2 linked regions of the Chlorogloeopsis sp. ULAP01 genome follow. The protein of the gene in region 2 binds, or shares a complex with, the protein of the main gene of each other region. Links are inferred from orthologs where the notes say so. Each region holds a gene or a part of one and is shown on either strand. Other genes may lie near its edges.

Region 1 (2,817 bases), 260 kb from region 2 along the record:
AGCCAGTGATATGGCGAGGGCCGATGCTAAACGGGGTAATTCGTCAGTTTCTCTACCAAGTGGAATGGGGAGAATTAGATTATTTGATAGTAGATATGCCACCAGGAACGGGGGATGCTCAGTTAACATTGACACAAGCGGTGCCAATGGCGGGGGCTGTAATTGTAACTACACCCCAAACCGTAGCTTTGTTAGATTCTCGCAAGGGCTTACGGATGTTCCAACAGATGAATGTTTCCGTCTTAGGAATAATAGAAAACATGAGTTATTTTATTCCCCCAGATCTGCCGGATAAGCAGTATGACATTTTTGGTTCCGGTGGTGGCTCTAAAACAGCAACCGAGTTGGGAGTACCTTTGTTAGGATGTATACCATTAGAAATTTCCACCAGAATTGGTGGTGACAATGGTGTACCAATAGTTGTAGCCGATCCAAGTTCAGCCAGCGCTAAAGCTTTTAAAGCGATCGCTCAAACAATCGCAGGCAAAGTATCGGTTGCAGCTTTGGCATAGGGAATAAGGACTAGGGACAGGTGACTGGGGACTAGGAAGAATTTCTTTCCCAGTACCTAGTACCGAGTACCCAATCCCCGATACCCAGTACCCAGTCCCTAATCAATAAATTTAAAATCTAAAAGCTAAAGTCTAAAATTATCTAATGTTGTTAAAAAGGTCACGTTCCTGGCTTCCCCAGCTACGTTGGAAATACTGGTTAAAACCTTGGCAACAAGTAGACTGGTTGTTATTTTGTTTGCCAATCAGCTTAACCATATTTGGCGGTATCATGATCCGCAGTACGGAATTAAATCAAGGACTCACTGATTGGTGGTGGCACTGGCTGATTGGTGGAATTGGTTGTGCGATCGCGCTCATTTTAGCCCGCATCCGTTATGAAAATATGCTGCGATGGCACTGGGTTACCTACACTCTGATCAACATCAGCCTAATTGCAGTCATGCTGATCGGTCATAGTGCTAAAGGCGCACAAAGGTGGATTGGCTTCTTCGGTTTTAACGTTCAACCCTCAGAATTTGCCAAAATCGGGATAATTATCACCCTCGCAGCTTTATTACACAAGCGCACAGCTTCTAGCCTTGATAGTGTTTTCCGGGCTTTAGCAATCACTGCTGTTCCTTGGGGATTAGTCTTTTTGCAGCCAGACTTAGCAACTTCACTAGTATTTGGGGCGATCGTCTTGGGGATGTTGTATTGGGCAAATGCTAATCCCGGCTGGTTAATATTGCTGATTTCTCCAATTGTTGCTGCAATTTTATTTAGCATACCTTGGCCATTTGCGATCGCTTTCTCACAAGACCTAACTTTCGGTCCTTTGGGGTTAGTTTGGTCAATCGCTATGGGCATTGTTGGTTGGTGGACTCTCCCCTGGCGGCGATTTGGTCTTGGCACCATTGGGGCATGGGGTTTAAATATGTTGGGTGGAGAATTAGGACTTTTTGCTTGGAAGTATTTACTCAAAGATTATCAAAAAGACCGACTCACGTCATTTATCAACCCCAATGCCGATCCCCTCGGTTCTGCCTATCACCAAATCCAATCTCGGATTGCTATTGGTGCTGGTGAGTGGTGGGGATGGGGACTTTTTAAAGGCCCAATGACTCAGTTAAATTTTGTTCCTGAACAGCATACAGATTTTATTTTCTCTGCTGTCGGTGAAGAATTTGGTTTTATTGGGTGTTTACTCGTTTTACTGGTCTTTGGCTTACTTTGTCTGCGCCTATTGCATATTGCCCAAACTGCTAAAGACAACTTTGGCTCACTGTTAGCTATTGGTGTCTTATCTATGATTGTATTCCAGATGATAGTTAACATTGGTATGAATGTAGGTTTAGCCCCAGTAGCAGGCATTCCTCTTCCTTGGATGAGTTATGGGCGTTCTGCGATGTTGACAAATTTCATTGCCTTGGGAGTAGTAGAATCGGTGGCGAACTTTCGACAAAAACAGAAGTATTGGTCATAGTCAACAGTCATGATCATTGATAATTGACAAGCAACAAAGCACAAATTACCAATGACAAATCACTAGTCACAAGTATTAAGCTATTAACAGGAACGCTAGAAGGTACACATTATGATCCTGCCAGGAGCAACTGTTCGCGTCAAAAATCCGACAGATATCTATTATCGTTATGAAGGACTCGTGCAACGGGTTAGTGATGGCAAGGTTGCCGTACTGTTTGAAGGTGGTAACTGGGACAAACTAGTTTCCTTTCGCCTTTCGGAACTAGAAGTTGTAGAAACCACAGCAGGACGTAAAAAAGCAAAATAAATTAGTTCTTTGTCACTTGTCATTTGTCATTTGTTCTTTGCTAATGACTAATGACCAATGACTAGTGACTAATGATCCATAACTACTATGCGCCTCCCCCTACCACAATTTGATAGAGGCGATCGCCATCCTAACCACTTTGCAGAGGTGATCGAAACTTCTACTTGTGAATTTTTAGCCCAGTGCTTGGAACCAGAAGATTTAAGCTTTCCTCCCATGCCTCCCTTCGGTAGTTGGGTTTATTCTGTAGATGAAGAGTCTGGCAATCAAGTGTATGCTGTAGTGCATTATGCAACCACTATGCCCGTAGATTCCGTACACCGACCAGTCGCTCTGGGGTTATCTTTGCAGGAGTTGCGAGAGGAACAACCCCAAATTTTTGCTATGCTCAAAACTGAGTTTCGTGCAGTCATTGTGGGGTTTAAAACGGCTTCTGGGACTCAAGGTTTGAATAATAGGATGTACCAATATCTACCCCCTCGCCCTCCACAAATCCATCAACCAGTTTATCGCTGCGAACCAGAAGCGATC
Region 2 (5,926 bases):
TGAGTCACATGCAATACACCGTAAACATTCGTCTCCATTGTTTCTCGCAGTGTATATATTTGAGCATCGAAAACACTCCAAGCGATCGCTTTGCTCATCAATATATATACCTGCGTTATTCACCAATACATCTAACCGTCCAAATCACTGATTAATAAATTCAGTAAGAATTACTTGATATCCCTTTTTTGCCAATTGGCGAGAAGCTTCAAATCCTAAACCGCGATTTGCACCTGTTACTACTGCAATTTTTGGTGTTGTCATGTTCGGATTCTCTGGTTTAGTAGTTTAGTAATCTTTATTTAGGTGCGTTAGGCTAAAGCCGTAACACACCCTACGATTTAATTATTTAAGTGCGTAATCCTGGTTGTATTCTACGAGTTCAATTTCGTTACCATCAGGATCGTTGACATATATTCTGTATTTTGTTTCTGGTGCTGACATTGTGTAATATTCAATACCTGCATCTTCAAGTGTTTTTTTCATTGCATCACCATCTTTAATAACAAAACCAACGTGGTTGATGCCGATATTTTCATAAGCAGTATGGACGCGTTCTTGCTCAATCTCATCATTCAAGGCAAGATAAAATTGATTGTTACCTAAGTGCATCCAGTATCTGCCGTCAAATATACCATCAGCACGTACATCCCAATCAGGAAATAAAGTTTGGTAAAACTTCTTGCTGTCGTTAATATTTTTGCAACTAAGATTAATATGTTCAAAGCGAATAAAATTCATATCTACTCCTTATTTTAAAAATAGAGAATGGCTAATGGTTAATGGCTAATAGCTAATTGCCATTAACTATTAACGACTAACAACTAACTTATTACCCTAGCGAGACATCCAGAAACATCATGACTACAAAGCCCAACATCACACCAATAGTTCCTTCTTTTTCTAATCCTTTGCGATGAGATTCGGGGATGATTTCATCACTAATGACAAATAACATTGCTCCTGCTGCAAATGCCATCGCCCAAGGCAAAATAAAGTTAGCAATACTTACTACTCCCGCACCAATCAAACCGCCAATTGGTTCAACTAATCCTGTCAGCAGGGAAATCTACAACGCATAAGCTGCTGAATATTGCTCGCTCACTAAAGATAGTGCTACTACTAAACCTTCTGGTATATTTTGCAAGCCTATACCTAAAGCGACAGGAATTCCGTCGGTAATATTGTTGTTACCAAAATTTACTCCCACAGCTAATCCTTCCGGAAAGTTGTGAATAGTAATTGCGGCAATAAATAGCCAAATTCGCTTTAGGTTTTTACCACGGTGATTTTCTTTCCCCTTGAAAAAATGTTCGTGGGGTAATAGGCGATGTACTATTTGCAAAAATACCCCACCCAAAAGCATACCAGCAACAATAATTAAAGCAGCAATAGGTTTTGATGTTCCTTGAGCAATTGCTGCCTCAGTTCCCGGTACAATCAATGAGAACGATGTCGCTGCTAACATCACTCCCCCACCAAACCCCAGCATTATTCCTTGCACTCGCTGCGTGAGATTAATTGGTAGCAAAATTGGCAAAGCACCAACTACTGTGGCAAGTCCTGCACCTAAACTAGCGATCGCACCGATAACAAGGCTTTCCATATCTAGGGTTTTTATCCAAATCTATATATATTAAATCATAGTCGTTATGAGTTTGTATTGCAAGCATTAGCAAAAAATTGCAGAGGATATTTCCTACCTGCGATGTGATAATTGGGGTTTTGAGTAGTTGAGACTCTCACCTTCAAGGCTTCTTCACCTTCTGCCCTCTGACTTGAAAGTCACCTCACCCCCTGCCCCTCTCCTTGCTAAAAAGAGGGGTGTCCGACAGGACGGGGTGAGGTTTTTCATGCAAGGCTTGTGAAACTTGTTTGATTGGGACTGCCTTCTACTTAGTTTTTAAGGTTCTGGTTTCTTATACTTTCCTGGATACTTCTTGTGAAAATACTCTTCCATTACTTTTAACGCCATTGGTCCGGCAACGCTACCACCACCACCACCAGAATGTTCTGCAAACGCTACAACCAAAATTTCGGGATTATCGGCGGGAGCATAACCTCCAAACCAAGCATGATTGGCTTTGATCCCATTACGTTTCCATGCTTCAGCTGTTCCGGTTTTGCCTGCTACAGGAGGAAGTGATGGCACATTTAAAGCTCTACCTGTGCCTTCTGAGACCACTTTCCGCAATCCTTCGCGGAGAATTTTGGCGGTTGATGGTTTCATATCAATCGGCTCGCGCCATGATTTTGCTTGTTCATTATCTTTAAGTAAATGCGGTTGAACTCGGTAGCCACCATTAGCAGGTACAGCAAACATAACCGCGACTTGCAGTGGTGTAGTTAGTAGTGCTCCTTGACCGATTGACATATTTACTGAATCGCCAACAGTCCAAGGTATTTTCCACGCTTTTCGCTTCCATGCTTCATCTGGAACAAAACCTTTTGATTCTTCTGAAGCGAATTCAAACCCAGTTTTCTTGCCGAAACCATACTTACGAGTCCAATTGATTAAAGTGGAACCACCTACTCTCGCACCGACTTGGTAGAAAAAAGTATCACTACTCATGGCGATCGCCCGTGCAAATCCTAACGCACCAAATCCGGCGTGATTCCACTCATTAAAACGATAACCTCCAAAGCTAAGGGAACCGTAGGTTTGTAGTACTGTCTGCGGCGAAAATTTCCCCGACTCTAGTCCGGCTGTAGTAGTAACAATTTTGAAAGTACTAGCTGGAGGATAGGCTTGCAGAGCGCGATTGAGTAACGGGTGATCTGCACCTAATAGAATTTGTTGCAATTCTTTCTGAGAAGCTCTTTGCTTTGAGAAAACATTAGGGTCAAATGTGGGGTGAGATACCATCGCTAAAATTGCCCCATTCTGCGGATTCATGGCAATAATTGTACCGTTGCGCTGCGCGAGAGCTTTTTCGGCAGCCATTTGCACATTCCAATCTATGGTCAAGCGGATATCATCACCGGGTTGTGCCTGTTTCTCTCCCAAAATTCGCAGTGGACGACCATTACTATCAACTTCTACCTGCTGACCACCCCATTCACCCCGTAGCACATTTTCAAATGCCTTTTCAATTCCCATCTGACCGATGACATCTCCAAGGCGGTAGCCTTTGTCTTTTTTCTCTTTTAACTGTTCGGCTGTTAGTTCGCGCGTATAACCAAGGACATGAGCAAATTCCTTCCCGTGTGGATAGTAACGAACAGCTTCCGTATGTACTTCCACATCGTCAAGTTCATTTTCATATTCCTTTAAAGCGGTAATTTCTTCTAGCTCCAAGTCGCGCTTAATTCGCACAAGACTAGAAGCGTTTGGGCCTGCCTCTTTTAGCTTATTTTCAATTTCTTCTAGAGACATACCCAGAATTTGAGATAAGCGTATACTTATTTGCGACCAAGATTGTTTCTTATGAGCCATTGGCCACAAATATACGGAATGAGGATAGCGAGTCGTTGCTAAGAGTTTACCATTGCGGTCAAAAACGTTACCTCGTTCTGGTTGCTTGAGCAACAGCCGAATTCGGTTCGACTCTGCTTGTTGTCGATGGGTTGAGCCTTGGATAATTTGCAAATATACTAAACGTCCCAGAATACCGCTTGTCAAAAGTAGGGTAAATAAAATTAAAAATACAGATTGTGAATTTCGTCCAACGGTACGCTTTTCTTTGGAATTGCTAAGTAGAGGAATTTGTAATGATGGCATACAACAAATAATTATTTAAAGTATTGACACAATTATGTATACTAAGATACTAGTTAGGTAACTGTATGAAGCAAAAAACTCAGTTAGTGCAGAGCTACGAACTTACTTGTGGTATATGATAAACCTAGTTTTAGGTAAGTAGCCAAGCCAATCAACTATATTAATTTTTTTGGTTACGGAAAATTAGACTGCTTGTTTAACAGGCTTGTTAGCCTTCTTCACCTAGTTAGTTATTTTCACCTCACGTAAATTATCAGAGGTTATAGATCCCCGACTTTTTAAAAAATTGGGGATCTGAACACCTGCGAAACTCAGATCTACATCCATAGCTTTGTCATATGCCTTTTCGACACCCATCCGACCGATGATATGTCTTGGTGAGAACAGTTATTTTAGTGATTTTGCTTAAATTGCTTGTATCATTTTTATCTTACTATTGAGATGATTTTCATAAAAATATAAGACAAAAGATAATTTGGATACTATGATTACCTGTATACAATTACGCTCATTTGGTGCATAAGGTGCATAAATTGAAAGCTAAAAACCTACGAAAGTATATGTCTAATAAATAATGTTGTCTTACCAGATAAAATGTACCCAAGTCTGGTGTGTAGTCTGCTTAACAAACTACATTTTTTGTAACAATACGTAAAACTATATAGTTTTCTTCATTTAGGACTATGGCCTCTAGCTTGACGCAAAATCAGGGGGAAGTAATGAGTTTTGACACCCTTGATGTAGAACTGCGTAACGTTTTTAAGTTTTTTAATCAAGAGCCAGCCGTACACGGAATAGACTTGGATGTTAGACAAGGAGAATTTTTCAGTATCCTTGGCCCGTCCGGTTGTGGTAAGACTACCACACTGCGTTTAATCGGTGGATTTGAAAGGGCTGATGCTGGTAAAGTTTTGATCCAAGGTCAGTCCATGACTAACGTTCCTCCTTACCGCCGACCAGTTAATACTGTATTTCAAAGTTACGCGCTGTTTAACCACTTAAATGTATGGGATAATATCGCTTTTGGATTGCGGTTAAAAAAAATACGTAAAGCTGAAATCGAAAGCAGAGTTAAAGAAGCTTTAAAACTGGTGAAAATGGAAGGCTTGCGATCGCGCTTACCGTGTCAGCTTTCTGGTGGGCAACAGCAGCGAGTGGCATTGGCGCGGGCGTTAGTCAATCGTCCTGCTGTCTTGCTGTTAGATGAACCTTTGGGAGCCTTAGATCTAAAGCTGCGTAAAGAAATGCAGGTAGAACTATCAAATCTACACAAAGAACTGGGTGTAACTTTTATTATGGTTACTCACGATCAAGAGGAAGCTCTATCATTGAGCGATCGCATTGCCGTCATGAATCATGGCAAAATTGAGCAAATTGGCACACCCAGCGAGATTTACGAAAAACCTCAAACAGCTTTTGTTGCTGATTTTATCGGCGATACAAATTTATTTGAGGGTGAAGTTATAGAAGTATACCCTTCTCACATTCAAGTTTTAACCAAAACAGGACTTAAAATTACCGTTTCTCGCGCTACTGATACACCTGTTGAATTATCACAAACAGTGGCAGTCAGCGTTCGTCCAGAAAAAATTCAGCTTACACTTTATAGACCAAGTACACAGAATAACTGCTTTGAAGGACGACTTATTAATGTTATGTATTTAGGAACCCATATTAACTATGTGGTCGAAATGAAAAAAGGTGTGCGTATTACCGTGATGCAGCCTAATACTTTTGGCTCTCTACCAGATTCTGATACACCTATTTATGCTTGGTGGAATGAAACAGATTGTTTAGCTATTAGTCCCTAAAGTTAAATGACTAACAGACGGCAATTTTTACAAGTTACAGCAGCACTTTCTGGCTTATCTTTAGCAGGCTGTGGTTGGAGACTTGCTGATGTGCGAGCTTCTTCTACTAATAGAGGTTCACGGGATCAACTTGATATTTATACTTGGACACAATATACAAACCAAGAATTATTAAAAACTTTTACCACTCAAACTGGGATTAAAATAATTGCAGATTTATATGATTCCAATGAAGTGATGTTGGCTAAACTCCAAGCTGGAGGTGGAGGCTCTTACAGCGTGGTTTATCCATCTGACTATATGGTGCAGAAAATGGTGGAAAAGGAATTATTGACACAACTAAATCATCAACTCTTAACTGGTTTAGATAATTTATTTCCTCAATTTCAAAATC

The links.
Region 1: the proteins of mrdA (region 2) and rodA are in contact, whole or in part, in a crystal structure (PDB 6PL5), measured with the Thermus thermophilus proteins. The link is inferred for Chlorogloeopsis sp. ULAP01 from one-to-one orthologs. Residues at the interface, in WP_223903432.1 of Thermus thermophilus: Arg4, Ile5, His6, Leu8, Ala9, Phe12, Ala15, Leu16, Leu19, Gly20, Arg22, Ala23, Trp24, Leu26, Gln27, Val28, Tyr31, Tyr34, Leu36, Leu43, Thr45, Asp47, Lys156, Gln157, Gly158, Ser160, Val184, Leu201, Glu202; in WP_223903423.1 of Thermus thermophilus: Phe161, Val165, Phe168, Val169, Leu172, Pro198, Tyr199, Glu202, Tyr211, Arg212, Asp213, Gln220, Val221, Gln223, Ser224, Ile226, Ala227, Ile228, Gly229, Ser230, Gly266, Phe267, Val270, Leu274, Tyr277, Gly278, Leu281, Phe285, Leu289, Arg297.

What each region holds. Positions count from the first base shown.
Region 1 is NZ_JAUDRH010000007.1:286,107-288,923, reverse strand. It holds rodA (rod shape-determining protein RodA), read left to right. Parts: upstream 1-657; coding sequence 658-1,977; downstream 1,978-2,817. Other genes in the region: QUB80_RS16105 (HAS-barrel domain-containing protein), read left to right, coding at 2,374-2,817; QUB80_RS16110 (NAD(P)H dehydrogenase subunit NdhS), read left to right, coding at 2,089-2,286; QUB80_RS16120 (Mrp/NBP35 family ATP-binding protein), read left to right, coding at 1-512. UniProt on the Escherichia coli protein: Peptidoglycan polymerase that is essential for cell wall elongation. Also required for the maintenance of the rod cell shape. Functions probably in conjunction with the penicillin-binding protein 2 (mrdA).
Region 2 is NZ_JAUDRH010000007.1:24,435-30,360, forward strand. The notes cover bases 1,313-4,195. They hold mrdA (penicillin-binding protein 2), read right to left. Parts: upstream 3,722-4,195; coding sequence 1,904-3,721; downstream 1,313-1,903. Outside these bases: QUB80_RS14965 (VOC family protein), read right to left, coding at 346-741; QUB80_RS14980 (ABC transporter ATP-binding protein), read left to right, coding at 4,405-5,532; QUB80_RS14985 (ABC transporter substrate-binding protein), read left to right, coding at 5,539-5,926. UniProt on the Escherichia coli protein: Catalyzes cross-linking of the peptidoglycan cell wall. Responsible for the determination of the rod shape of the cell. Is probably required for lateral peptidoglycan synthesis and maintenance of the correct diameter during lateral and centripetal growth.